DNA from 3 places in the Pseudarthrobacter sp. B907 genome. Region 2 is predicted to be linked to each of the others. Evidence: predicted binding sites of a transcription regulator. Region 2 holds the regulator's gene; each other region holds the start of a gene.

Region 1 (9,391 bases), on a different contig from region 2:
GGCAACCTGCTGCAATCGGAAGCCTTCGCCGAGGTCAAGCAGCACTTTGGCTGGAAGCCCCTGCACCTGGTCTACGAGACCGCCGACTACACGAGCTACAACCTCGTCCTGGAGAAGTCCTTCCCGCTTCTCGGCAAGCTCTGGTACCTGATCAAGGGACCGGACGTGGCGTCCGTTGAGGACATCCCCGGGATCGCCGCGGCGAACGCCGAGTTCGTCAAGCGCGCCCGGTTGGGGGTCTTCGCCATCAAAATCGAGCCGGACATCATCCGGTCCGACGACGCCCGGCGTGTGATCGAAGGCGCCGGCCTGGTCAAGACCCACAACCTGCAGCCCAACGACTCGACGGCGCTTCTGGACATCTCCCCGGAGGAGAACCAGCTGCTGCGCAACTTCCACTCGCGCGGCCGCAACGCCGTCCGCCGCGCCATCCGGGAGGGCGTTGAGGTCCATAACGTGGACCCCAGCGAGGAGAACTTCCGGGCCATGTACGTGTTGATGACCACCACGGTGGAAGCCAAGTCCCAGGTCCGGGTGCGCGAATACGAGTACTACCGCCAGTTCTGGACCAACTTCATCAAACGGGACCAGGGCCGGCTGCTGTTTGTGTACGAAAACGGCGTGCCCTCGGTGGGCGCGTTCGTCATCAACTACGGCCGCAAGGGCACCTACAAGGACGGCGGGTCGCTGCAGAAACGCGGCCAGTACGGCGACTCCCACCTGGTGCAGTGGACGGCCATCAACCAGGTCAAGGAGCTGGGCTGCACGGAATACGATTTCTGCGGCACCCCGCCCAGCGACCAGCTCAAGGACACATCCAACCCCTTCCACGGCCTGGGCCTTTTCAAGACCAGCTTCAGCAAGACCGTCACGGACTTCGTCGGCTGCTACGACCAGGTACTGAGCCCGCTGAAGTACAGGGCCTGGATGGCCGCCGGGGAGCGCGTCGCCCGCCAGTTGTACACGCGGCGCACGGGCCAGCAGTTCTACTAAACCGGACGTACGGACAGTTGAGGACGCCGGAATGACCGAGGAAACCGACGGACAGCGCAGGCCGCCCACCGACGGCTTGCCCAAGACCGAACCGATGTCGCCGCTGCAGGTGCGCCAGAACGCCGCCGCCAAACGGATGCTCCGCCGCCTGGTCCAGGGCGAAAACCCGCCGACGGCCCCGCTGAGCATCGTCGACCGGCTGGCCGGCAGCCCGTACGCCAACCCAATGATCCAGGTCGGCGGCGTGGACACGTCGGCCCGCAAGACAATCGACTTTGCGCTCAAGCTGGCCGAATCGATGTTCCGGTACGGCGCCGGCGCCCTCGAAGTGGAAACCAGCATCATTGCGATTACCGCCGCGCTGGGGCTGAAAAACATCGAGGTGGACATCACCAACCAGTCGGTGGCCATCAACTACGCCCCGAAGGACCAGACGCCCATCACGCTGCTGCGGGTCGTGCGGTCGTGGACCAACAACTACGCCGGGCTGGCCGAGGTCCACCAACTGGTCACCGAGATTGTGGCCGGCGGTGTGGGGCGCGAAGAAGCGGTGCGCCGGCTCGAGGAGATCACGCACAGCCCGAAACCCTTCCCGCGCTGGATGGTCACCGTTGCCTTTGGCGTCTTCTCGGCGGTCTTTGTCGGTGTGCTGGGCGGAGACCTGGCCGCCTCCGGGGTCGCCTTCCTGTCCAACCTGCTGATCAGCCTGCTGGCCCGGCAACTGGGACGCTGGCGCACGCCGGACTTCTTCGTCACGGCGGCCTGTTCCTTCGTTGTCACCCTTATCGCGTTGCTGCTGTGGCGCTTCGGCGGCAGGGTCGGGATCGAGATCGCCCCCGCCATCGTGGTGGTCGGCGGAATCCTGCTGCTGCTCCCCACCGGCCGGCTGGTCTCCTCGGTGCAGGACGCGATCAACGGCTTCCCCGTCACGGCCGCCGGCCGCTTCCTCTCCACCATGCTGACCTTCGGCGCCCTCGTCGCCGGAATCGCCGTCGGCTTCGTCGTGGGGGCGATGACGGGCATGGAAGCCATCGATGTCACCGAAACATTCCCGCCGATGTATCCATTGTGGGCGCTGGTTCCCCTGGTCGCCATCGCCGTGGTCGCAATCGGCGTGACAGAACAGACCTCACTCAAGCTGCTGCTGCCGACGGCGGCCGTCGGCGTCGTCGGGCACCTGGTGCTCATCGGTGGAACCGCCGCCGGCATCGGCCCCCGGTTCGCTCCGGCCCTCGCCGCCGTCGTGATCGGCCTGCTCGCCCGGGTGGTGGCGCTGCGGATGGGCGCCCCGCAGCTGGTCGTGGCCGTGCCTGCAGCGCTCATCCTGCTGCCCGGCCTGACTATATTCCGATCCATGTATGTATTGACGATCGAGGAGTCCGAGATCCTGATGGGCGCCGGCGGGATGCTCAACGCCGGGGCGATCGTGCTCGGCGTCGCCGCTGGCATCGTGCTCGGTGACACGCTCGCCCGGCCCCTGACCCGGAGCCTCGCCAGCAACGAACGGCGCCGCGCCCGCCGCCGCTGACCCTCCGCCTCCGGCTAGATTTTGCCGATCGGCAGCTTCTTCTCGGCCTGGAAGTCGTCTTCCACCCGGCCCTGGGCCCAGTAGCCGGACAGCGACACCTGGCCGCGCTCCAGCCCGCGCTGGGCAAAGAACACCTGGCGCAGGCCTTTCATGGCGCCGCGCTCACCGTGGGCGAAGACCTGGACCTGACCGTCCGGCCATACGGCGTCGCGTACGGCGTCCACCAGCAGCGGTGGGCTTCCGGCCGGTGCGCCGCGGCGCAGGAGCCAGCGCAGTTCGACGCCGGCGGGGGCGTCGAGGGCCAGCACGTCGGCGTCGCCGTCCACCTCCAGGAACGCCAGGCCCCGGGCGTACCGGGGGAGGGACTCAATCGCGGCACTGATCGCCGGCAGGGCGGATTCGTCGCCCGCGAAGAGATGCCAGTCGGCCCCCGGATCCGGGTTGTAGCCGCCGCCCGGCCCCGTAAAAACAAGCGTGTCCCCGGCCTCGGCGGTGGCGGCCCACGGCCCGGCGAGGCCTTCGTCGCCGTGGATCACGAAGTCGATCGCGAGCTCGGCCGCGTCCTCGTCAACCCAGCGGACGGTGTAGGTCCGGGTGTGCGGCCACTGTTCGCGCGGATGGGATTCCCGGATGGCCCAGAGGTCCAGCGGCTGCGGGTAGTCGATCCCGGGCTGCGGGAAAGCAATCTTGACGTACCGGTCCACGTAGCTGTTGTTGACGTAGCCGGCGAAGCCGGGGCCGCCGGCAACAATCCGGACCATGTGCGGCGAGAGCTGCTCCCGCCGGAGGACCGTGAGGCTGGTCTGGGGCCGGGAGTTCCGGTTGGCGCTGGTGGCGGCGGGGAGCGAAGTCATGCGGCTAAGCCTAGCCAAGAACTGCTCACGGCAGCGGCGGCAGTTCCCAGTCCACCGTGCCGTCCCCCTGGGCGGTGAGCAGCTCATTGACCCGGCTGAAGGGCCGGGAGCCGAAGAACCCGCGGGACGCCGAGAGGGGACTGGGATGTGGGCTGGCAATCACGTCGGCGGAGCCGAGCAACGGCCGCACCCCTTCCGCATCCTTGCCCCAGAGAACTGCGACCAGCGGGGCCGGGGCGCCGTCGTCGCCGCGCCGCTGTGTGAGGGCCGTGATGGCCGCGGCCGTCACGGCTTCCCAGCCCTTGCCGCGGTGAGACCCGGCTGCGCCCGCCCGGACGCTGAGGACCCTGTTGAGCAGCAGCACCCCCTGCTCCGACCAGCGGCCCAGCTCTCCGTGCACCCGCGGCGGCAGCCCAAGGTCGGCGTCGAGCTCCTTGTAAATGTTGGCCAGGCTGCGCGGGATCGGGCGCGTGGCGCCGTCCACGGCGAAAGACAGTCCGACGGCGTGGCCGGGTGTGGGGTACGGGTCCTGGCCCACGATCAGCACCCGGACGCCGGCGAGCGGCTGGCGGAAGGCGCGCAGCAGGTTCGATGGCGCCGGCAGCACCTCGTGGCCGCCGGCCACCTCGGCGGCGAGGAACTCCAGGACCTCCCGCAACTGCCGCTCGACCGGCGCCAGCGCGGCAGCCCAGTCCGCTGCCATCAGTTCGGCCAGCGGTTGCCGCGCCATGTCTGCGAAGGCCGGCGTCCCGGCAGCCTTGGGTTCGAGGTCAAACAGGGCATCAGGATGGGACGAATTGGGCACGGTCCCATTCTCGCAGGACCTCCCGCGACCCGCCCGATAAATGACAATGCTGTTATTCGGCCGTAGCATGTGGGGGACAACTATCGGAACCAGCCAGGGAGTGCGTTGTGGCCGAAGCAGCACCGGAGTACCTGCCGGCGGAGGACCTCCAGTCATCGCCGGCGGCCGACGACTCGCCGCTGAGCAGCCGGGACCAGCAGATGCTCGCCCTGGAGCGGCAGTGGTGGAAGTACGCCGGCGCCAAGGAACAGGCCATCCGGGAGCTTTTTGACCTCTCCGCCACGCACTACTACCAGATCCTCAACGCCCTGATCGATACCGAGCCGGCGCTGGCCCACGATCCCATGCTGGTCAAGAGATTGCGTAGACTACGTACGTCACGACAACGTGCCCGCACCGCCCGCCGCCTCGGTTCAGACGCCTAAACCCGCGGGAAATCCAGCCGGAGGCGAGCAAATCCGCGAGGATTCCGGCGGCGGGCCATCAGCCAGAAATCAGCAAGGACGAGTTTTACCATGACCAAGTACGCTCGGGATGAATTTGATCGGGTCCCGGAGACCTCCACGCGCCAAGGCGTACACCGGACGGTTTCCGCAGCCCGCTCCCGCCGATTGGGTCCCATCCTGTCCTTTGGCGCCGTGGCCCTCGCAATCGGCCTCGTCGCCTTCCTCCTGCTGCCCAAGCTGGGCTTCGGCCCCGCCGGCAGCTCAGCCATGACCGCGGACCAGGCCAGCAACAACGCCACGGCGTCGCCCGCACCCACCGCTGCCGGCGCCACACCCTCCGCCAGCCCCGATCCGACCGGCAGCCTCGCCCCCGCAGGCTCGGCGCCGTCCGCCTCGGCCACACCGAGCGCGGCCGTGGACAAAACACAGCCGGTGGCCATCTACAACGGAACCGCGACGGCGGGCCTCGCCGGCCGCGTCGGAACCACCGTCACCTCGGCAGGGTGGGTCCTCGGCCCGCTCGGCAACTGGGGCGGCGCCCGGCAGCAAACCTCGGTGGTCTTCTACAACGGCCCGGCGCAGAAGGCCAACGCCGACGCACTTGGCTCACTCCTGGGGATCGCCACGCTCGTGGATTCGGCCGAATTCAAGATGCCCCTCGTCGTCGTCCTTGGCCCCGGCTTCAAGTAGCAGCGGCCGCGGCGTCGGTTACGCCTGAATAACTATCCGCGCGGCCCCGGGCCCGGTCAGCAGGCCAGTGGGAGGCTGTGGGTAGAGTATCTGCGGATTTGGTTTCGCATACCGCGGCGCACAACGAGGTGGGCCGTTAACCAGCTAACTGAAAGTGTGGAGAAGATGGCACTGGGGACCGTCAAGTGGTTCAACGCCGACAAGGGCTACGGCTTCATCACCGTCGACAGCTCCGGGGCCGACGTCTTTGTGCACTGGTCCGCGATCAACGGCGAAGGTTACCGCGCCCTGGCCGAGGGCCAGCGGGTGGAGCTGGAAATCGGCGAAGGCGACAAGGGCCCGCAGGCCGAAAGCGTCCGGCCCGCCTAGTGGCATTCTCCGCAGCGGCACCCGCCCCGAAGAGCCCCGACCGCCGCCCCCGCCTCCCGCGGTTCCTCCGCGCGTCCCCTGCCGGCATGGCGGCGGCCGGACTCTCCGTGGCCGTGGCGCTCAGCGCGTGTGCCGGGCCCACCGGCAACGCCCGGACGGACACCGTGGACGCCTCCGGGGACGGCACCCTGCGGATCGGCCTGATCCTGGACAACACCGGCAAGCAAAGCTTCCTCAACGCCCCCCAGCTTGCGGCGGCAAAGCTCGCGGTCAAGGAAATCAACGCGGCCGGCGGGCACAAGGGCCGGCCGGTGGAACTGCTGCCGCAAGCGATCGGCACGGATACCGCGGCTCAGGCCAAGAACCTGGTGGCGGCCAAAGCCGACGTCGTGATCGGTCCCACCGACTCCAGCCGGGCCGCCGACGCCATCGACGTGCTCTCGCGCGCCAAGGTGGCCCTGATTTCCCCGGCGAACACCGCACCCGGACTCAGCAAATACAAGAGCGGGGGCTACTACTTCCGGACCGCCGCCGCGGACATCGCGCAGGCTTCCGTCCTGGTCAAGCTCGCCAAGGACGGCGGCGCCAAGACCATCGCCGTGCTGCATGAGGAGGGCAGCTACGGCAAGGAAGTCTCAGTGGCCGTCTCCGCGGCCGCGAAAGCGGTGGGCCTCGGCACCGCCGTCGACGCCGAGTTCACGGCCGGCCACGCGCAGCAGGCGGCCGCAGCCGCCAAGGCCGCCTCCCCGGACGCCGTCGTGCTGGTAGCCCGGGACGGTGCCCAAGGCGCCATCGCCGAGCTCCACAACGCCGGACTGGCCGGCAGCAAGCTCGTCCTCAGCGACGGCGCCGTCAACCAGTACGGCCCGGGCCTGGGCTCCAAGGCCCTCGAAGGCGCCCGCGGGGTTCTCCCCGGCACGTTCCCCTCCGCACACTTCCAGGCCGAACTCGTGGCCGTCGATCCCGGCCTGAAGGACATGGCCTTCGCCGCCGAGACCTACGACGCCGTCAACCTCGCCGCCATCGCCGCCGCCGCAGCGGAGGACGACGCCGGGACCTCGATCGCCGCCCGGCTCATCGCCGTCTCCGGCGGGAGCGCCGGTGCCGCCGGAGGGGCGTCCGGCGAGCCCGCGGCCTGCGGGTCCTACCAGGAATGTGTGGCCGCACTCCGCGCCGGCAAGCGCCCCGATTACAACGGCCAGTCCGGGCCGGTCAACTTCGACGCCGGCGGCGACGTCACCGCCGCCCCCTACATGGTCTACACCTACGGCGCGGACAACAACGCCAAGATGACCGGCAGCGAAACCGCCCGCAGCACCGGCTCCTGATCGCTCGTAGCGAAGACCGTGCCGCGGCGGCGGTCCGCAACGCCGCCACTGCTTGCACTCTCCCCGGGGGAGTGCTAATTATTGACTTAGCACTCCCGCGTATTGACTGCTAACACGACGCCCGGTTCGGCCGGCTGCGACGAGGCGGCAGGATCACCGGGGGCGAGAGAAATACCTGGCTGGGGTGAGGTTCCCGGTCCGGCGGCATACAGAGGCTGCCGGGTAGGAATCGTCCGTCGCGGGCACCACGGCCCAGGTTCATTCTTAACGACTGTCCCGAAAGGACTACTGCCGTTATGGCCAAGATCATTGCATTTGATGAAGAGGCACGCCGCGGTCTTGAGCGGGGCCTGAACATCCTCGCCGACGCCGTCAAGGTCACCCTCGGCCCGCGTGGACGCAACGTCGTCCTCGAAAAGAAGTGGGGCGCCCCCACGATCACCAACGATGGTGTTTCCATCGCCAAGGAGATCGAACTGGACGACCCGTACGAGAAGATCGGCGCCGAGCTGGTCAAGGAAGTTGCCAAGAAGACGGACGACGTCGCCGGCGACGGTACCACCACCGCCACCGTGCTGGCCCAGGCCCTCGTCAAGGAAGGCCTGCGCAACGTCGCGGCCGGCGCTGACCCGCTGTCCCTCAAGCGCGGCATCGAGAAGGCTGTCGACGCGGTCACCCGCGAACTCCTGGCCTCCGCCAAGGAAATCGAAACCAAGGAAGAGATCGCCGCCACCGCGTCCATCTCCGCCGGCGACAACGAAATTGGCGCCCTGATTGCCGAGGCCCTGGACAAGGTCGGCAAGGAAGGTGTCATCACCGTCGAGGAGTCGAACACCTTCGGCCTCGAGCTGGAGCTCACCGAGGGCATGCGCTTCGACAAGGGCTACATCTCCGCCTACTTCGTCACCGACGCCGAGCGCCAGGAAACGGTCCTCGAGGACCCGTACATCCTGATCGTCAACTCCAAGATCTCCAACGTCAAGGAACTGGTTGCTGTCCTCGAAAAGGTCATGCAGTCCAACAAGCCGCTGCTGATCATTGCCGAAGACATCGAGGGCGAGGCCCTGGCCACCCTGATCGTCAACAAGATCCGCGGCACCTTCAAGTCCGTTGCCGTCAAGGCCCCGGGCTTCGGCGACCGCCGCAAGGCCCAGCTGGCCGACATCGCCATCCTCACCGGTGGCCAGGTCATCTCCGAGGAAGTCGGCCTCAAGCTTGAGACCGCCGGCCTCGAACTGCTCGGCAAGGCCCGCAAGGTTGTTGTCACCAAGGACGAGACCACCATCGTCGAAGGCGCCGGCGACGCCGACCAGATCGCCGGCCGCGTGTCCCAGATCCGTGCCGAGATCGAGAACTCCGACTCCGACTACGACCGCGAGAAGCTGCAGGAACGCCTGGCCAAGCTGGCCGGCGGCGTTGCAGTCATCAAGGCCGGTGCCGCAACCGAGGTCGAGCTCAAGGAACGCAAGCACCGCATTGAGGACGCCGTCCGCAACGCCAAGGCTGCTGTCGAAGAGGGCATCGTCGCAGGCGGTGGCGTGGCCCTGATCCAGGCCGGCGCCAAGGCGTTCGCGAACCTGCAGCTCTCCGGCGACGAAGCAACGGGTGCGAACATCGTCCGCGTTGCCATCGACGCCCCGCTGAAGCAGATCGCCTTCAACGCCGGCCTCGAGCCCGGCGTTGTGGTGGACAAGGTCCGCGGCCTGCCCGCCGGCCACGGCCTGAACGCAGCCACCGGCGAGTACGTCGACCTGCTGGCCGCCGGCATCAACGACCCGGTCAAGGTCACCCGCTCTGCCCTGCAGAACGCGGCGTCCATCGCCGGCCTGTTCCTCACCACCGAGGCCGTTGTGGCCGACAAGCCCGAGAAGGCCGGCGCCCCGATGGGCGGCGGCGACGACATGGGCGGCATGGGCGGCATGGGCGGTTTCTAACCACCCGGCTTTCCAGCCTGAACGCCCGGCCTGACGGTTTGCCGTCAGTGCAGCACGTTCGACGACGGCGGTCCCACCTTCGGGTGGGGCCGCCGTCGGCGTTAACGCACGCTCCCTCACTTGTGGCGGCATTCCGCCGGACGCTCCCGCAATTGTGGCGGCTTTCTGCCGGACGCTCCCGCAATTGTGGCGGCTTTCTGCCGGACGCTCCCACACCCAAAGGGCCGTGGTGAGGGAGGGTTGGGCGACTGTCCGCCCGTGGTGAGGGAGCGTTGGAGGGTATGGCGCCGGTGGTGAGGAAGCGTTGGAGGGCCGGGGTCTGGCAGGATGGTGGAGTGACGATTACTGCAGCGGCCGACGGTTCGGCCCTAGGAAATCCCGGTCCGGCCGGCTGGGCCTGGTACGTGAACGATGACTGCTGGCGTGCCGGCGGCTGGCCGCATG
Region 2 (9,391 bases):
CCAGCTACGCGCTGAACATGATCGACACCCCCGGCCACGTCGACTTCACCTACGAGGTGTCCCGGTCGCTGGCCGCCTGCGAGGGCGCCGTGCTGCTCGTGGACGCGGCCCAGGGCATTGAGGCACAGACGCTCGCCAACCTCTACCTGGCGATGGAGAACAACCTCACGATCATTCCCGTCCTGAACAAGATCGACCTTCCTGCCGCCCAGCCGGAGAAGTACGCCGAGGAACTGGCCAACCTGATCGGCGGCGACCCGGACGAGGTGCTGCGCGTCTCCGGCAAGACCGGCGCCGGCGTCGAGGTCCTGCTGGACAAGATCATCCGCGACCTCCCCGCCCCGGTCGGCGATCCGAACGCCCCCGCCCGGGCCATGATCTTCGACTCCGTCTACGACACCTACCGCGGCGTTGTCACCTACGTCCGTGTGGTCGACGGCATGCTGCACCCGCGCGAACGCATCCAGATGATGTCCACCCGCGCCACGCACGAACTGCTCGAAATCGGTGTCAGCTCCCCGGAGCCCACCCCGTCCAAGGGCCTGGGCGTCGGGGAGGTCGGCTACCTGATCACCGGCGTGAAGGACGTGCGCCAGTCCAAGGTCGGCGACACCGTCACCAACCTGGCCAAGCCGGCCAGCGACTCGCTGCCCGGCTACGCCGACGCCAAGCCGATGGTCTTCTCCGGCCTGTACCCGCTGGACGGCACGGACTACCCGGTGCTGCGCGACGCGCTGGAGAAGCTGATGCTCAACGACGCCGCGCTGGTCTATGAGCCGGAGACGTCGGCCGCGCTGGGCTTCGGCTTCCGCGTCGGCTTCCTGGGGCTGCTGCACCTGGAAATCACCCGCGAGCGGCTCGAACGCGAGTACAAGCTGGACCTGATCTCCACCGCCCCCAACGTGGAGTACGAGGTGACGCTGGAGGACAAGAAGGTCGTGCACGTCACCAACCCCAGCGAATACCCCACCGGCAAGGTCTCCGAGGTCCGCGAGCCGATGGTGGCGGCCACCATCCTGGCCCCCAACGAATTCGTCGGCGCCATTATGGAGCTGTGCCAGAGCCGCCGCGGCGTGATGGGCGGCATGGACTACCTCTCCGAGGACCGGGTGGAAATCCGGTACCGCCTGCCGCTGGCCGAGATCGTCTTCGACTTCTTCGACATCCTCAAATCCAAGACCCGCGGCTACGGCTCGCTGGACTGGAAGGCCGACGGCGACCAGGTAGCCGACCTCGTCAAGGTGGACATCATGCTCCAGGGCGAGCAGGTGGACGCGTTCAGCGCCATCACCCACCGCGACAAGGCCTACGCCTACGGCGTGATGATGACGGGCAAGCTGCGCGAACTCATCCCGCGCCAGCAATTCGAGGTGCCGATCCAGGCCGCCATCGGCTCCAGGATCATTGCCCGCGAAAGCATCCGCGCCATCCGCAAGGACGTCCTGGCCAAGTGCTACGGCGGTGACATCACCCGAAAGCGCAAACTGCTGGAGAAGCAGAAGGAAGGCAAAAAGCGCATGAAGATGGTGGGCCGCGTCGAAGTGCCGCAGGAGGCCTTCATCGCCGCCCTGACCACGGAAGAGTCCAAGGACAAGGCCAAGAAGTAGCCATGCCAAGCGCGCTTCCCCTCGGTGACCCCGCGCCGCCGGACGGGCTCGTGCCCGGCCAAGCGCTGGAGGGCGCCGCGGACCGGGCCTTCGGGCTCTATGTGCACATTCCGTTCTGCGCCGTCCGCTGCGGCTACTGCGACTTCAACACCTACACCGCCACCGAGCTCGGCGGCGGTGCCTCGCAGGACGCCTACGCCGGCACCGCCGTAGCCGAAGTGGAGTTCGCCGGCCGGGTGCTCACAGCATCGGGCCTGCCGGCGCGCCGGCTCAGCACCGTCTTCTTTGGCGGTGGGACGCCCACGCTCCTGCCGGCCGCGGACCTGGCCAGCATCCTGGCCGCCGCGATCAAGACCTGGGGCCTGGAGCCCGGCGCCGAGGTCACCACCGAGGCCAACCCGGACTCGGTCACGCCCGAATCACTGCAGCTGCTCGCCGATGCCGGCTTCACCAGGGTCTCCTTCGGCATGCAGTCCGCCGTGCCGCACGTCCTGAAGGTCCTGGACCGCACCCACACGCCCAGCCGTGTGCCGCAAGTGGTCCAGTGGGCCCGCGAGGCCGGCCTCGCCGTCAGCCTGGACCTGATCTACGGCACGCCCGGCGAGTCGCTGGAGGACTGGCGCTACTCGCTCGAGACGGCGCTCTCCTACGGCCCGGACCACATCAGTGCCTACGCGCTGATTGTCGAAGACGGCACCAAGCTCGCCGCCCAGATCCGCCGCGGCGAGGTCCCCGGAATCGACGACGACGACCACGCAGCCAAGTACGAGCTCGCCGACGAGCTGATCTCCGCCGCCGGCCTTGGCTGGTACGAGGTCAGCAACTGGGCCCGCACCCCGGAGCAGGCCTGCCGCCACAACCTGGCCTATTGGCGCGGGGACGACTGGTGGGGGATCGGACCCGGCGCACATTCGCATGTGGGCGGGGTCCGCTGGTGGAACGTGAAGCACCCCACGGCCTACGCGTCCCGGCTGGGCTCCGGGGTATCGCCGGCCGCCGGCCGGGAGACGCTTGATTCGGCAACCCGCCACGTCGAGCGCGTGATGCTCGAGGCCAGGCTGGTGACCGGACTGGACATCCCGGGCCTGGGCGGGCTGGGGGACACCGGACGGCACGCCGTGGCCGGGCTGATCGCGGACGGGCTGGTGGACCCGGTACAGGCGTTCAAGGGCCGCCTGGTGCTGACGCTCAAGGGGCGGTTGCTGGCGGACGCGGTGGTCCGCAGGATCCTGCCCGACTAGGACCCGGACCGCGCCGGCGGTAGGTCTCCGTGCGCGCTACTTGATCCAGCGGAGGTTGTACTCGTAGCGGTGCGGCTGGCCGCGGTTGACGTGGATGCCCGCCGCGACGGAGAAGCAGGCCAGGGCCAGCCAGATGGCCGTCGCCAGCACGGCGAACAGGTTTCCGACCACCGGGACAAAGACCAGCAGGTTGGCGAGAACGGCGGCGATCGTGGGCGGCAGCGTGAAGTTGAGCGCTTCCTTCGACTCCTGCGCCGTGAAGGGGCCGCGGTCCTTGAAGATCAGGTAGATCAGCAGCGAAGGGATGCAGCCCAGAATGCCGCCAAAGTGCGCCAGGGTGGCCCACTGCCGGTCCTCGCTCGCCGTCAGCGGCAGGGCATTAGCGGGCACGCCGTGATACTGCGACTCGCCATGGCCTGCCTGGTGGTCCGTGTGTTCGCGTGCATCTTCTGCCACGTTTCGTCCTTTGGATTGCGGTGGAGCATTGGTACTTGTAGGGCCGCGGCCGCAACAAACGCTGCGGGCGCCGTTCCAAGAATACTTGCTCGGGCACCGAACCGGCGCACAGCGGGGCGGCTACGGCACCGTAAGGAAGTCGATGACCTCTTCCACCCGGCCCAGCAGGGACGGTTCCAGGTCCGCGTAGCTGCGGACGGCCCCGAGGAGTTTCTGCCAGCCCAGGCCGATGTCCTCCTTGCTGCTGTGCGGCCAGCCGAAGGCCGTCAGGATCCCGGTCTTCCAGTCCACCCCCCGCGGGATCACCGGCCACTGTTCAATGCCCAGCACGGCCGGGCGGATGGCCTGCCAGACGTCCACGTACGGGTGCCCGACGATCAGCACGTTGCCGGCGGCCCCCGGGGACGCCATCACGGCGTCGGCGATCCGGGACTCCTTCGAATCCGGGACGAGGTGGTCCACCAGCACACCGAGCCGGCGGCCCGGGCCCGGCCCGAACTCCTTCACGGCGGCAGCCAGGTCGTCGATGCCATGCAGCGGCTCGACCACGATGCCCTCCACCCGCAGGTCATCGCCCCAGACCCTCTCGACGAGCTCGGCGTCGTGCTTGCCTTCCACCCAGATCCGGCTGGCCTTGGCCACCTGGGCGCGCTGTCCGGCCACCCGCACCGAGCCGGAGGCCGTGCGCGCCCCGGCGGCCGCAGCGGGGGCCCGGGGGGCGGGCGGCATCAGCCGGATGGGCTGGCCCTCCAGCAGGAAGCCGAAGCCCAGCCGGAAGGAACGGGACTTGCCGCGCCGGTCCTCGAGGGCCACAACGTGCATGCCGCCGGACTTCTCCACCCGGGTCACAGCGCCCACCCAGCCGGACTGGACGTCCTCCAGCACCATGCCGCGTTCCACCGGGATTTCAGGGAGCTGGGCCTTGGCGGGGGCGGACAGGTCCTGCGGGCCCCAGTTCTGGTACGTCATCTGCTACACACTGCTTTGCGCTCGGAAAGTTTCGGGGGACGATTCGGTCCCGCGGCCTGCGGTGTGCCCGGAAACACCTGTCCCGGCGGTCACGCCCGCAGCGAATCCAATGCTAACAACGGCGCGAGTCATATTAGACTGGTTAGCACTTAGGCATGTCGAGTGCTAACCGCGGGTTCCCGGGCGCGTCCCGTCACGCCCGGCGGCACCCGGCTCAGCGGAAACAGGTCGATTGGAGGTGGGGCGTGAGCGAGCCACGCAAACTTGAAGTACTGCGCGCCATCGTGGAGGACTACGTCCATTCCCGTGAACCGGTGGGATCCAAGGCGCTGGTGGAGCGGCACCACCTGGGCGTCTCCAGCGCCACGATCCGCAACGACATGGCGGCCCTGGAGGACGAGGGCCTGATCACGGCGCCGCACACCAGCGCCGGTCGGATCCCCACCGACAAGGGCTACCGCCTGTTCGTGGACCAGATTTCGGCCGTGAAGCCGCTGTCCCTTGCGGAGCGGCGCGCCATCCAGGCGCTGCTGGAGGGCTCGGACGACCTCGACGACGTTCTCGACCGGACCGTGCGGTTGCTCTCGCAGCTGACCAACCAGGTCGCCGTCGTGCAGTACCCGCTGCTCAGCCGGGCCCGGGTCCGGCACATCGAATTTGTGCTGCTGGCTCCGCGCAAGGTGCTGACCGTGCTGATCGCCGACACCGGCAAGGTGGAACAGCGGGTGATCGACGTCGGCCAGGAGCTCGGCGACGAGGCCCTCGCGGAACTGCGCACCCTGTTCCTGGCCAAGCTTTCGGGCACCCCGCTGAACCTGCTGCCGCAGTCGCTGCAGGCCGTCGCGGACAGCTGCCCGCCCGCTCGGCGCGGCGCGGCCCAGGCCCTCGCCCGGGGGCTCGAGTCGCTGGCGGCGAGCAGCCGCGAGGAACGGATGGTCATGGCCGGCACGGCCAACCTGGCCCGGTCCAACGTGGACTTCCCGCTCAGCATCGGCCCGGTGCTCGAGGCCCTCGAGGAGCAGGTGGTGATGTTGCGCCTGCTCAGCGACATGGCGCAGGACCCCCGCGGCGTCACCGTCAGCATCGGCCGGGAGAACCCCTACGACGGCCTCTCCGAAGCCTCCGTGGTGGCCACCGGCTACGGTCCGGACGCCACCGCCAAGGTCGGCGTCCTCGGACCCACGCGGATGGACTATCCCACCACCATGGCCGCCGTCCGTGCGGTGGCCCGCTACCTTTCACGGATCCTCGGGCCCTGACGGCCCGGCCCCGGCACCAGCCATTTACCTGACACAGGCTCTGCCAGTTACCGGCAGTACAACCAGGAAGAGATACACACTTTGAGCAGCCACTACGACGTTCTTGGAGTCTCCCGCGAAGCGACGGGGGAAGAAATCAAGAAGGCCTACCGCAAACTCGCGCGGACCCTGCACCCGGACGTGAACCCCGGTGACGACGCTTCGGACCGGTTCAAGGCGGTCACGCACGCCTACGAGGTGCTCTCCGATCCGCAGAAACGCCGGGTCTACGACACCACGGGCAACGAGAACGGCACCGACAACGGCTTCGGCGGCGGCTACGCCGGGCAGGGCTTCGCCTTCCAGGACATCTTCGAGACCTTCTTTGGCGGCGCTGGCGGCCAGGGCGGCCCCGCTTCCCGGGTCCGGCGCGGGCAGGACGCACTGATCAGCGTCCGGATCGAGCTCCGCGACGCCGTCTTCGGCGTCAACAAGAAGCTCGAGGTGGACACCGCCGTCACCTGCCCCACCTGCGAGGGCTCCTGCTGCCGTGAGGGCAGCCACCCCGAACGTTGCGACATCTGCGGCGGCAGCGGCCAGGTCCAGCGCGCGGTGCGCTCCATCCTCGGCCAGGTTATGACCACTGCCCCGTGCGGCAGCTGTGAGGGTTTCGGCACCGTAATCAAGGACCCTTGCAACGAGTGCGGCGGCCAGGGCCGGATCCGCAGCCGCCGCTCGATGACTGTCAAGGTCCCGGCCGGCGTTGCCACCGGCACCCGCATCCAGCTCTCCGGCCAGGGTGAGGCCGGCCCGGCCGGCGGTCCCTCCGGCGACCTGTACGTCGAGATCCGGGTCAACAACGACCCGACCTTCGTCCGGGAGGGCGACGACCTGCACGCGAGCCTACACATCCCGATGACCGCGGCCGCCCTGGGCACGGAAGTGACCTTTGAGACCTTTGACGGGGCGCAGGAGATCGACGTCAAGGCAGGCACCCAGTCGGGCGAGATCATCACGCTCCGCGGCATGGGCGTGACCCACCTGCGCGGCTACGGCCGCGGCGACCTCAAGGTGCACCTGCAGGTGGACACCCCGGCCAAGCTCGACGCCGCCCAGGAAGACCTGCTCCGCCAGCTCGCCAAGCTCCGCGGCGAGCAGTTCACCGAAGGCAAGCTCGCCGCCAGCGGCGGCGTCTTCGCCAAGCTGCGGGACCGGCTCGGTAACCTGTAGCGGTGAGTAACCCGGTCTTCTTCACGCCCGCAGGAACCCTGGACGACCAGGGCCCCGGCACAACGTTCGTCCTCACGGGCGCCGAGGCGCGCCATGCGGTGACCGTCAAGCGGCTGGCCGTGGGGGAGGCGGTCGACCTTGCCGACGGCGCCGGCACCCGCATCACCGGCACCGTCACCGCCGTCGCTCCCCAGGAGCTGACGGTGGAATGCGTCGAGGCCAGCACCGAGGCGCGGCCGGATATCAGGCTGATCCTGGTGCAGGCACTGGCCAAGGGCGACCGCGACGAACTGGCCGCCGAAACCGCTACGGAACTGGGCATCGACGCCGTCGTGCCCTGGCAGGCGGAACGGTCGATCGTCCGGTGGAAGCCCGAGCGCGCAGCGAAGGCCCACGCCAAGTGGCAGTCCGTGGTGACGGCCGCCGCGAAGCAGGCGCGCCGCGCCTGGATCCCGGAGGTCCGGGACGCCGTCGACGGCGGCGCCCTGCAGGCAGCCGTCGCGGCCGCGGACCTTGCCGTCATCCTGCACGAGGATGCGGTCCGCCCGCTCCGCCAGGTGCTGGAAAGCTGGCGCGGCGCGGCCCAGGGGCAGGGGAGTGACGGCGGCGAGCCGCGCGAGGTGCTCCTGATTGTCGGTCCCGAGGGCGGCATCAGCCCCCGCGAGGTCACCCGGCTGTGCGACGCCGGTGCGGTGACCGCCCTGCTGGGCCATCATGTGCTGCGTTCCTCCACCGCGGGCCCGGCTGCCACCGTGCTGGCCAGCGACGTGCTCGGCCGCTGGTAGCCGCCGGGCACCGCAGACGGGCGCCGCTGCCGGGGCCGTGCCTAGCGGACGGTGAAGCCGCGGGTGTCCACGTTCAGGTCCTGCACCGTGCTGCCCGGATCCACCTGCGACACCCGGGCCTCATAGCTGCCGGGCCCGAGGTTCAGCGAGAAGTTGAACAGGCCGGCCTGCGCGCCGTCCGGGGAGGCGGTGATGTTGCCGTTCAGGTAGGGGGTCTTCGTGGTGCCGTCGACCCGCAGGATCTCCCAGCGCAGCTTGCCGCCCGGGACGGTGCTCCGGCCGGTAAACTTCACGGCCCCCTCGGCTGCCTGGGTGCCTTCCTGCGGATCGATGATCCACACCGGCGCCACCATCCCGGCGCTGCGCGACGTCGGCGAACCGAGGCGGACCCGGTTGAACGCGACGTAATCGGTGTGCCCGTCCACCAGGATGACCACCTGGATCTGCTGCCCGGCGTCGGTCAGGCCGGCGCTGGCACCGGCGGCCGTGGCGGTGTAGACCAGCTGCTGGATGGCGCGTTCGGCCATCTCGGCGTCGACGTTGCTGTTGAACGCGTCCGCGGACACATCCACCGTGATGACATTCTTGCCGGAAATGGACGTGGCCAGCTTTTTCGGGTTCTGCCAAGGGGTGAAGAAGTCGGGATCCAGCGGTTTCTCGGACATCATCACGCGCAGGGCCCGTGTGATGGGGTTGTCCTGCTCCGAGACGTCCCGGAACTCGCGGTAGAGGAAGACATTGTTGTTGCTGCGCCCGATCCAGTAGACCGGGGCCTTGTTGGACGCCTGCGTGGATTCCAGCGGCGCGCTGGTGGCGGCGGCGCCCGCGGCGGGGCCGGGCACCGTCTGGGTGGGAGTGCCCGAGTCGGTGATTCCCGGCTGGGGCGTGGCCACGCAGCCGGACAGCGCCAGGGCGGCAGGCAGCACCAGCAGCAGGGCCCCACGGCGCGCACGCCGTCCTGCTGCCTTGACTACTTCACGCTGGCTGATGGCCGCCGTCCTTTCGCTGTGAGCCCTGAATCATGCACTGCTCCGTGCCTGCCGGGTTTGTTCCGCGGGCAGGGCGCCGGCCGCGCCGGGTTGCCCGCCCTCCGTCGGGGAACGGCAGCGTCGGGCCCGGCAAGGCCAAATCCAGCATTACACAGCGCCGGGGCGCTCCGGGCGGGTTTTCGCGCCGGCCGGCGAACTGCAACGGGAACGATATGAGGACGATATGAAGTTGATACCTAATGTCGCTGCGCCGGACCCGGGCGCCGGTCCCGGGCCGCGCTGGCGTAAGATGGAGGGACCCGCCGGAACCGGCGCTGACGGCCCGGACCGGCGTCGGCCGGCAATGGCGGGAGACCATTTCCGAACTGGAGGGGACCAGAGGCCCACGGGCCAACACCATGACTGAAGCAGCCAACGGCAAGGCCCGGATCAGCGCGGGCGAGCGCACCGCAGGGGAATTTCCCCACTCCCTCCCAGGCCTGCGGACGGAAGTGGTCCTGTTCGACAACTCCGACCAAATGGTGCAGTCCCTGGGCAGCCACGACGAAGCCCTGCGCTTCATCGAAACCCAGTTCCCCGACGTCGACTTCCATGTCCGCGGCAACGAACTCGCCATCAGCGGCCCGGCCGCCGACGTACCCCGGATCATGCGGCTGCTCAACGAAGTGCGCGGCCTCGTGGCCCGCGGCACCGTCATCACGCCGGCCGTACTGCAGCAACTGGTGTCAATGCTGCGCAGCCAGTCGCTGCAGAACCCCGTGGACGTCCTGACGCTCAACATCCTCTCCAGCCGCGGCAAGACCATCCGGCCCAAGACCCTGAACCAGAAGAACTATGTGGACGCGATCGACGCGAACACGGTGATCTTCGGGATCG
Region 3 (9,391 bases), on a different contig from region 2:
ACCGGATCACCAACGAGGTGGAGGGCGTCAACCGCGTGGTGCTGGACGTGACCAGCAAGCCGCCGGGAACCATCGAGTGGGAATAGCAGTGTGAATGGCCGGCCCCGTGCGGGGCCGGCCATTGTGCTTTTGCGGCCCGTCGCGCCGAAGCGACTTGCCCCACGAATTTGACCCGCGCCAGTGTTGCGCCCCGGCACTGACGCCTGATTCGGGCTACCCTCGAAAGCATGCCGGTATGGTCCAGGGCGTCCCGCGCGAACTCAGAAACCGTGAGCACAGAAAAGAAGGCAGCAGTGTCAGTAGGTCAAGGCCACCCCGAGGGCTCCGAGGAGTTCAGGAAATGGCTGTCGGGTCTCAAACCCGTCACCGGAGCAGACACCATGCTGCGTTTCACGAAAACGCCCGAAGGCTCCATTGACCTGACACACGCCCACCCCTCCGGACTGGCCCAGCTGATGGCCGGACGCCGCACCCGCCTGTCCACCCTGATCCGGGACCGCCAGCAGTACGTCGTCGCGGCCCGGGCCTCGCGCAACCTCCGCTCCAAGATCTTCGAGCTCGCCAACGACCGCGGCATCGACGCCGGCTACCTCTCCGCCGGAACCGTCGTCTGGACCTCCGCCGTCGGCGGCAAGCCGCAGCGCGTGTCCGCGCCGGTCATGCTCACCGCGGTGTCCCTGACCGTCCGCCCCGGCGAGGACGACTACGAACTGCAGCTCACCGAACAGGCCCGGATCAACCCGGCCCTGATCCGGCACCTGAAGACCATCCACGGGATCGTCTTCGACGTCAACGCCGTGACCCGGATGGCCTACAGCACCGCCCGTTACGACCCGCAGCCGGTCCTGGACCGCCTTGGCACCCTGATCCAGCCGATCCACGGCGCCGAGATCGAGCACAACCTCCTGGTCTCGACCTATGCAGACCTCTCCGGGAACCTGGACGACCCCTGGATCAACCAGCACAACCCGCTGGTGGCGGCGCTCGGTCGGGCCGCTGCCGGCAGCCCGGTGGACGTCCCCGTGCTCAAGGACGGGCGCTTCCCGAGCACAGATGAGCGCAGCCCCGCGGACGAGCTCCTGCTGCTCGACGCCGACACGGACCAGCAGTACGTTGTGGACGCCGTCCGCGCCGGCGACTCCCTGGTGGTCAGCAGCCCGCCGGGCACCGGCCAGACCCAGACCGCCATCAACACCATCGGTGCCTTGGTCGACGAAGGCAAAAGTGTCCTCGTGGTCGGCGACCGGCGCGCCAGCCTCGGCGAGATCTCCGCCCAGCTGGAGGCCCTCGGCCTCGAATCGCTGCTCGTCCAGCTCGCGGGCAACTCCACGCCGCTGCAGCTCAAGGGCCAGCTGGTCCGGGCGATTGTCCGGAACGAGAAGTCGCTGGAACCGCAGCTGAAGAACCTGCACTCCACGCTGACCGAGCACCGGCATGCCCTGAGGGACCACGTCGCGTCGCTGCACAACGTGCGGGCGCGCTGGGGGTGCTCACCGTACGAGGCCATGCAGTCGCTCGCGGCGCTGACCGCCATCCACCCGGCGCCGGCCACCACGGTCCGGCTCAAGCGCAGCGTCCTGGACAGCATCCGCGACCGTGCGGAACTGGCGGGACGGCTCAAGCGCGCCGCCGAGCTGGGCAGCTTCAGCCGCGCCTCGACCATGAGCCCGTGGCACGGCGCCCGGCTGCTGACGCGCAAGGAGACCCAGGAGGCCCAGCAGGTGGCCCGCTCGGTAGCGGAAAAGCTCCCGCAACTGCGCGAACGGATGAACGGCGTCGCCGAGCACGCGGAGATCCGGCTCGGCGGGACCTTTGCCGAGTGGGGTGACCAGATCGACCTGCTGGTCGCGGTCCGCGAGAGCCTGGACAAGTTCACGCCGGACATTTTCGACCGGCCGGTCCACGACCTCATTTCCGCCACCGCCCCCTCGGCGTGGCGGCGCGAGCGGAACATCGACATGCCCTCGATGCAGCGCTCCCGCCTGCGGCGCGTCGCCAAGGAGTACGTCCGGCCCGGTGTGCACATCGCGGACCTGCACAGCTCGCTGGTGCTGGTCCAGGACCAGCGGGCCACCTGGGCCGACTACGCCACCAGCCAGCGGCACCCGGCCGTGCCGTCCGGACTCGCCGAGATCACGGCCCTTTACCGCGAGCTGGAAGCCGAACTGGCGGAGCTCGGGGAGGCCGTCCGTCACACCCGTGCCGGGGGAGCCGTCCACGACACCCCGTACGAGGAACTTCTCGAGCGCCTGGACCGGCTCGTCGCTGACACAGGGACGCTGGAAACGCTGCCGGAGCGGACGCTGCTGGTGGAGAACATGCGCGAACACGGCCTGGGCGAACTGCTCGCCGACCTCGCCAAGCGCGAGGTGCCCGCCGGATCCGTCGCTGCGGAGCTGGAACTGGCCTGGTGGCAGTCCGCGCTGGAGGCCATGATCAGCGGCGACGACTACCTCGCCATGTCCGACGGCGACGCGCTGCGCCAGCTTGAGGCGGAGTACCGCCTCGCGGACAACGCCCACATAGCCAGCGGCGCCGCCCGGCTGCGCTGGAAACTGGCCGAACGCTGGCGTGCCGCCCTCACCGAACACCCCCGGCAGGCGGAGCTGCTGCGCAGCCTGCTCAAGGACGGGCGGGTCACTCCGGCGGCGCTGACCGCACAGTCGCCCGAGCTCGTCCCGAGGCTGGTACCGGTCTGGTCGGTCAGCCCCTACCTCCTCACCAGCCTGCTGCCGGCCGAGCAGCATTTCGACGCGGTGGTGATACTTGACGCCGAGGCGACGTCGCTGCAGGCGGTGCTGCCCGCCGTCGCGCGGTCCCGGCAGGTCATTGCGTTCGGTGACGACAAGATCGCCAGCCCGCGCAGCTTCTCCGTGGGGGTCGAGCGGCTCGCCGCCGGCGAGAACCCGCACCAGCGGGTGGACAGCGCCTATCAGGCACTGTCCGCCGTGTTGCCGGTCTGGAAACTCAGGACCGTCTACCGCGCCGTCGACGAGGACCTGGTCCGGCAGCTCAGCAAGGGTTTCTACGCCGGCGAGCTCCGCCGTCTTCCCGAGGGCCAGTCGGCAACCGGCCTCGACCGGGCCCTGACCGTGGAATACCTGCCGGACGGGACCGGCCTGCCCAGCGCCGACCACGACGGCGTCGAGTCTGTTGTGGCCGAAGTGAACCGTGTGGTGGAACTGGTCTTCGAGCACGCCCGGCTGCGGCCGCGCACCTCCCTGGCGGTCGTCACGGGCAGCCTGCGGCACGCGGCCCGGATCGGCGAGGCCATCCGGCTGCAGCTGCCCAACTACCCGCTGCTGGGCAGCTTCTTCACCGCCGGCGAAGAGTCCTTCCGGGTGGTGGACCTGGAGCGGGCGCAGGGCCTGGTCCGGGACCGCGTCATCTTCTCGCCCGGTTACGGACGCACCCCGCACGGCCGCGCCCTGCACAGCCTCGGCCCGCTCTCCGCCGACGGCGGCCGCGCCCGGTTTGCCCTGGCCATGACCCGGGCACGGCGATCCTTGCATGTGCTGAGCTGCTTCCGGCCCGAAGACCTGGACGTCACCCGCCTCAGCCACGGCGCGGTGGACTTCTACGAGCTCCTGGACCGGGAAATCGCGGGCAACTCCGATCTGGGCAGCCCGGCTTCCCGGGCCGCGGCCAGCGAACAGGCCCTCGGCGCCGACCCCCTGGTGGCCGACCTCGGCGACCGGCTCCGGGCCCGCGGGGCGCGGGTCTGGCATCAGTACGACGGTGTCCTGGACATGGTGGCGGCGGCGGACCCGATGCACACGATCGGCCAGGACGACGCCGAGATCCCCAGTCCCGTCGCCATCGAGTCCGACGGCACCGAGCGGTACCGGCGGATGAGCGTACGTGAGCGCAGCCGCCTCCGGCCGCAGCTGCTGGAGCGCATGGGCTGGCGCTACATGCCACTATGGACCATAGAGGTATTCACTGATCCTTCGGCCTGCGCGGACCGGATCGGCGGCTACCTCGGCCTGGAGAAGCCGGTGGCGTCCAGCCGGTTGCGCAGCTCGCCCGGCTTCTCCGACGACATAGAGAACCTGAGCGTCGAGGACGGGCGGCATACCTACGCCCCGTCCGCCCCGGCGCCGCACGGGTGGTCCGCGGACGGTGATCGCGGGCAGGAAACAGCGATTCGCACCAAGGAAGCCGGCGGCATGCACGCAGACGGCGACAACCAGTACAACAACTCCATCCCCGGCGGGGACCGGGATCACGACTCGGCGCCGGACGCCCCGGCCCGGGAGGCAGCTTCCGCGCGCCTGCAGCAGCCGGAGCCGCAGTCCCGGAGCGGGGCACGCGCCGCGGTTCCCGGGGGAGTGCTGCCCAACAAGGCCGCCGAGGACGATCCCAGGCGCTGGGGCGACCAGCCCGGCAGCTACGACCACGACGCCTGGCTGCAGGAGCAGAAGCCCCCGCACTGGGGCTGAGCGGCCAGCACGCTCCGGCTGCACGCGCGCCCTGGAATAAACAGACGGGGGGCCAGTCATTCTCTAGCCGGGCGCGGAGCCGACCAGGACAAAAAACAACTTGCCCTGCGTCGATGCGCCGGCGAGTCGTCGGGCCTGGTCCGGATCTGCCGCCACGACCATCAGCCCGTCGGTCTCTGCGGTGTCGAGCCACTGGCCGGTCCTGCCGCCCCGGGCCGAGGTCCACAGCACCGGCACCGCCGAGGCCAGCAGCTGCGCCGGCGCCCCCTGCTCGGGGCCGCCCCCGCCGGTCATCACCACATTGATGAGCTGGCCGGGGGACACCAGTTGGATGGAGGCGGGGTCAGCCATGCGCAACGGCACAGCGGCGGCCCCCGGTGGGCTGCCGGCCAGCATCCCGGGTCCCACCAGAAGGGAGTCCGCGACGAGCTGGCCTTTCCGCAGCGCCACGGCGAGCTGTTTGCCCTCCAGTGCTAAGGGCTCCAGGGTGCCGCCGGGGAGCAGTCCGGGAGGCACCTGGACGACGGCGAGGTCGACGGCCGCCAGCACCCGGCCGGCCGGGAGATCCCTCGCGGCCGCCCAGGCGGAAACAGTCGCTGCCGGTGCGGGCGTCAGTTGCTGCACGGCCAGGCCGGCAGCGAGGCACAACAGGAGGGCGACAATCAGCCGGCGGTTGCGCAGGAGCCAGCGGCGGGCGCGCCGCCTTGGCGGGCCTTTACGGGAGGCGCCGTGCAAGAACGGGCGCGGCGGCCGTGACCGCGCCGGGAACCAGGGCGGTGCGGGTCCCCGCGGAGGGGGCGGACGGAAGCTGCGGGCCATGCCCCCACGCTAGGGCGGAGCCGTGGCCCGCGGCAGTTCCGGCTGCGGCTATGTGGACAACGTTGTGCGGGAACGCCGGCCGGTGCCGGCTCTAACCGGGCGCCGGCCGGGCGCCGGACCTGACGGGACAGTGCCGGGTACCGGCGTCGACGTCCCTAGCTTGCTGCGGCGGAAGCCGAAGCGGGGGCGGCAGGAGCTGCCGCCGGGGCCACGGTGCTGCCCTTGGAATCGCGGGAGTCGGTCCGGTAAAAGCCGGAGCCCTTGAAGACGACCCCGACGCTGTTGAACTTCTTGCGCAGGGTCCCCTCGCACTCGGGGCAGGACGTCAGCGAGTTGTCCGTGAAGGACTGCACAACCTCGAAGGCGTGACTGCAGTCCTTGCAAGCGTATGCATACGTGGGCACTGGGTTCCTCCTCTGGGACAAACGAGCAGGTCCCGGGCTGTCGTACCAAAAAGCTGGCATTAGCAGTCGCAGGGCCTGAGTGCCAATTCTATCACCCGGCGGGCGCGGCTAGGGCTGGGCGGAGAACCGGACGAGACCTCCGGGTGTCAGTGCCGCGGCAACCTTTCGGTCGAAGGACTCCGCGGTAATAGTGCCGGCGGCCAGCACCTCAGCGTCGTAGACAAGGGCCGCCGTCGGCAACGGCCCGGTCTCGGACCCCGAGACGCCCCACGGCAGGTCCTCGAGGGCCGCCAGGAACTTGTCGTAGTAACCGCCGCCCTGGCCGATCCTGTTGCCGGTGCGGTCCAGGGCCGTGGCGGGCAGGAAGAGTCCGGCGACCCCCAGCATCACGGAGGTGTCGAGCCGGTCGCCCACAGGCTCCTGGATGGGGGCGTAGCGGCTGCGGACAAATTCCGACGACGGGGTCCAGTACACCCAGCTCAAAGCGAGTCCCGGCTCGCAGACCGGGAGCAGCACCCGGTGGCCGGCTCCGTGCAGCGCAGCCAGCAGGGGCAGGGTGGGGGGCTCCGCGCCGACGCCGAGGTAGGCCGCGAAAGTGCGCCGCCCGCCGTTGGCCAGGGCCGTTGCCCAGGCCAGGCCGTGCCTGGCCAGGGCTGCGCCGGCGGCCTCCAGATCCGGCTGCGAGAGTGCGGCCCGGCCGCGCCGATGACGTGATCGGATCTCGTCCTTGCTGCTCATGTGCGGGCTGTCCTTTCGGCCGGGCGGCGCCGTGCTGCCGGGCCGCCGCGGCAGCCCGGCCGGCGGGGGAGAATTACCTGATGGTTGCCCCCTCCGCTAGATTAGTCGAGTGATTACACCCAACGCCTCCGTTCGTAAGGCCGTCATCCCCGTAGCGGGCCTCGGCACCCGCTTCCTTCCTGCCACCAAGGCGATGCCGAAGGAGATGCTGCCGGTCGTGGACAAGCCGGCCATCCAGTACGTGGTCGAGGAAGCCGTGAACGTGGGGCTCCAAGACGTCCTGATGATCACGGGGCGCAACAAGCGGGCCCTCGAGGACCACTTTGACAGGGTGCCCACGCTGGAGGCGACGCTGGAGGCCAAGGGCGACACCGACAAGCTGGAGTCCATCCAGGCCGCCAGCAACCTGGGCGACATCCACTACGTCCGCCAGGGCGACCCGATGGGCCTGGGCCACGCCGTACTGCGCGCCAAGCAGCACGTCGGCTACGAACCGTTCGCCGTGCTGCTCGGTGACGACCTGATCGATGCCCGCGACGAACTGCTCAGCACCATGATCGAGGTCCAGGCCAAGACCGGCGGCTCCGTCGTCGCCCTGATCGAGGTCGACCCCTCCCAGATCAGCGCCTACGGCTGCGCCGACGTCGAGGCCGTTGAAGGCGAGGACTACGTCCGGATCAAGCAGCTCGTGGAGAAGCCCGACGTCGACGAGGCTCCCTCCAACCTGGCCATCATCGGCCGGTACGTCCTGCACCCCGCCGTGTTCGAGGTCCTGGAGCGGACCAAGCCGGGACGCGGCGGCGAAATCCAGCTCACCGACGCCCTGCAGGAACTTTCCGCCGGCGAGGGGGAGGGCTACGGCGTGTACGGCGTGGTCTTCCGCGGCCGCCGCTACGACACCGGGGACAAGCTCAGCTACCTCAAGGCCTGCGTCCAGCTCGCCTGCGACAGCGAGGACTTGGGCCCGGGCCTGCGCGAATGGCTGCCCGGGTTCGCCTCCAGCCTGACCAAATAATCCCGTGGGGGGCAGCTTCGCCTGGCCGGTGACTCTGGAGTGCGGCGACGTTGTGCTGCGCCCGATCCGGTACCGGGACCGCCGGGAGTGGACTGAACTGCGGGCCAGGAACGAAAAGTGGCTGGCCCCCTGGGAAGCCTCCAATCCGGTTCCCGGCGGCGGGCTGCCCGACTACCGGCAGATGGTGCGCTCGCTCAAGGCCCAGGCCGCCCAGGCCACGGCGCTGCCGTTCGTTATTGCGGCGTGGACCCCCGGGTTCAAGGAACCCGTGATCGTGGGACAGCTGACGGTCTCATCGATTGTCTGGGGTTCGGCCATGATGGCCACGCTCGGGTACTGGGTGGATCAGGACCGCGCAGGGCAGGGGATCGCACCGACCGCCGTCGCGATGGCCACGGACTACTGTTTCCGCACCCTGGGGCTGCACCGGATGGAGATCAACATCCGGCCCGAAAACGGTCCCAGCCTGCGGGTCGTGGAGAAACTGGGGTTCCGGGACGAGGGGTACCGGCCGCGTTTCCTGCACATCAACGGGCAGTGGGCCGATCACCGCAGCTTCGCTTTGACCGCGGAGGAAGTACCCGAAGGACTCCTGGCCCGGTGGTTGGAAAACCGCCCCGCCTAGGCGCAGAAAACCCCGGTCTGACCAGCACTTTCGCCATATTTCCAGTGATTTGGCAGTTGCCTCGCGACACACCGCCGGCAATGCCGCCCGCGCCGTCGTCTTGCTCATACGGTTTTGACTGTGGACTTCCCTCTTAGCAGCTCAGTGATCCTTGTCATTGCTGTTGCACTCTGGATCGTATGGGTGGCTCCCTACATGCTCCGGAACGGCCGCTCCCAACTCCAGCCGGCGGGCGAGTTTCTGATGGACGCCGCGGACGTAGGAAAAGCAGACCCCCAAGCCGGGTTCGTCATGAAGATGGCTGCCCCGCAGGAGAAATCGATGTCGAGTACGCAGCGCCCCGAGCCCGCCCCGGGTTCCATTGACCGCGACGGCACCCGGAAGCCTGCGGCCCCGGCCTTCCGGATCCGCTACGGCCGGCTGGTGCTTGCCCTGGCGGGCCTGCTCTCTCTGCTAACCGGCGTGGTGTCCGCCGCGCTCCGGCTCTTCGGCGTTGGCTCCGGTTGGCTTCCCGTCTCCACCCTGCTCGGCGCGGTCCTGGCCGTTGTGGTGCTCCGCCGGCTTGCCGTGCGCGACCGCCGACGGAAGCTCAACGCCGCGTTCCGTTCCGCCATGGGGTCCCCGGCGCACGGAGGCGCCGCAGCCCCGGCCGCCGAGCGGGCCGCTTCGGTCCGCTCGGCTCTCCCGGCGAAGGAAAGCCCGTTGTTCGACGCCGAAGCCGGCGCCGCGGCACCCAAGCCCGCCCCCAAACCCCTGACCGCTGACCAACTGCGCCAGGCCGCCCTGGCCGAGGCTGCCGCGTCCGGCGACCCGTCCGTCCGCCGCGTCGCAGATCCGGCCGCCGCGGAGGGCTCCAGCTGGGAGCCCGTTGAAGTGCCGAAGCCGACCTACGTCGAGGCTCCCAAAGCCGAACGCGCCGCTCCGCAGCCGCTGGACCTGCCGGAGGCCCCGAAAGCGGTCGGCAAACCCCCGCTCAAGCAGGCCACCGTCCGGCAGGCCGAGCCGGCCGGCCCCGACGCGAAGCCGCTGGGTAAGGGCCAAAGCGCACTCAGCAACCTCGACGACGTACTCCAGCGCCGCCGGGCCTGACACCGACCTTCCCGCCCCGGACAGCCGACACTTCGGCTGTCCGGGGCGTTTTGTTGCCCGAGGCAGGTAGCCTGAGGCGCATGACGAGAATCTGCGTTGCCGGGGGAACCGGACAGGTGGGCCGCGAACTGGTGCGGCACGGGGTTGCCGGCGGACACCGGGTGGCCGTGCTCAGCCGCAATCCGCCCGCGCCGGGAACTGCCGGGCACACCGACGGCGCGGAGTACTTCCGCGGCGACGTCACCACGGGCGAGGGGCT

What was found. Region 2 encodes HrcA, which represses chaperone genes, less so after heat shock. Its sites were predicted from a motif close to TTNGCACTCGNNNNNNNCGAGTGCNAA; they were not measured.
Region 1: the regulator HrcA is predicted to act here: its motif matches at 7,100-7,126, upstream of groL (chaperonin GroEL).
Region 3: the regulator HrcA is predicted to act here: its motif matches at 5,725-5,751, upstream of ABLI39_RS08185 (FmdB family zinc ribbon protein).

Annotation. Positions count from the first base shown of each region.
Region 1 covers NZ_JBEEQE010000008.1:978-10,368, forward strand. The annotation lists gene ABLI39_RS08740 (lipid II:glycine glycyltransferase FemX) at 1-993, shown strand, start outside; gene ABLI39_RS08745 (threonine/serine exporter family protein) at 1,025-2,521, shown strand; gene ABLI39_RS08750 (siderophore-interacting protein) at 2,536-3,375, opposite strand; gene ABLI39_RS08755 (uracil-DNA glycosylase) at 3,401-4,105, opposite strand; gene ABLI39_RS08760 (DUF3263 domain-containing protein) at 4,288-4,605, shown strand; gene ABLI39_RS08765 (LytR C-terminal domain-containing protein) at 4,696-5,316, shown strand; gene ABLI39_RS08770 (cold-shock protein) at 5,482-5,685, shown strand; gene ABLI39_RS08775 (ABC transporter substrate-binding protein) at 5,772-7,013, shown strand; gene groL (chaperonin GroEL) at 7,310-8,947, shown strand; gene ABLI39_RS08785 (RNase H family protein) at 9,283-9,391, shown strand, end outside.
Region 2 covers NZ_JBEEQE010000019.1:5,305-14,695, forward strand. The annotation lists gene lepA (translation elongation factor 4) at 1-1,607, shown strand, start outside; gene hemW (radical SAM family heme chaperone HemW) at 1,610-2,848, shown strand; gene ABLI39_RS14855 (DUF4870 domain-containing protein) at 2,885-3,304, opposite strand; gene ABLI39_RS14860 (DUF3097 domain-containing protein) at 3,425-4,273, opposite strand; gene hrcA (heat-inducible transcriptional repressor HrcA) at 4,519-5,532, shown strand; gene dnaJ (molecular chaperone DnaJ) at 5,614-6,741, shown strand; gene ABLI39_RS14875 (16S rRNA (uracil(1498)-N(3))-methyltransferase) at 6,744-7,526, shown strand; gene ABLI39_RS14880 (GerMN domain-containing protein) at 7,568-8,452, opposite strand; gene ABLI39_RS14885 (PhoH family protein) at 8,914-9,391, shown strand, end outside.
Region 3 covers NZ_JBEEQE010000007.1:92,141-101,531, reverse strand. The annotation lists gene guaA (glutamine-hydrolyzing GMP synthase) at 1-86, shown strand, start outside; gene ABLI39_RS08195 (DUF4011 domain-containing protein) at 294-4,442, shown strand; gene ABLI39_RS08190 (RcpC/CpaB family pilus assembly protein) at 4,506-5,261, opposite strand; gene ABLI39_RS08185 (FmdB family zinc ribbon protein) at 5,417-5,665, opposite strand; gene ABLI39_RS08180 (5-formyltetrahydrofolate cyclo-ligase) at 5,774-6,403, opposite strand; gene galU (UTP--glucose-1-phosphate uridylyltransferase GalU) at 6,513-7,418, shown strand; gene ABLI39_RS08170 (GNAT family N-acetyltransferase) at 7,423-8,043, shown strand; gene ABLI39_RS08165 (hypothetical protein) at 8,188-9,132, shown strand; gene ABLI39_RS08160 (SDR family oxidoreductase) at 9,213-9,391, shown strand, end outside.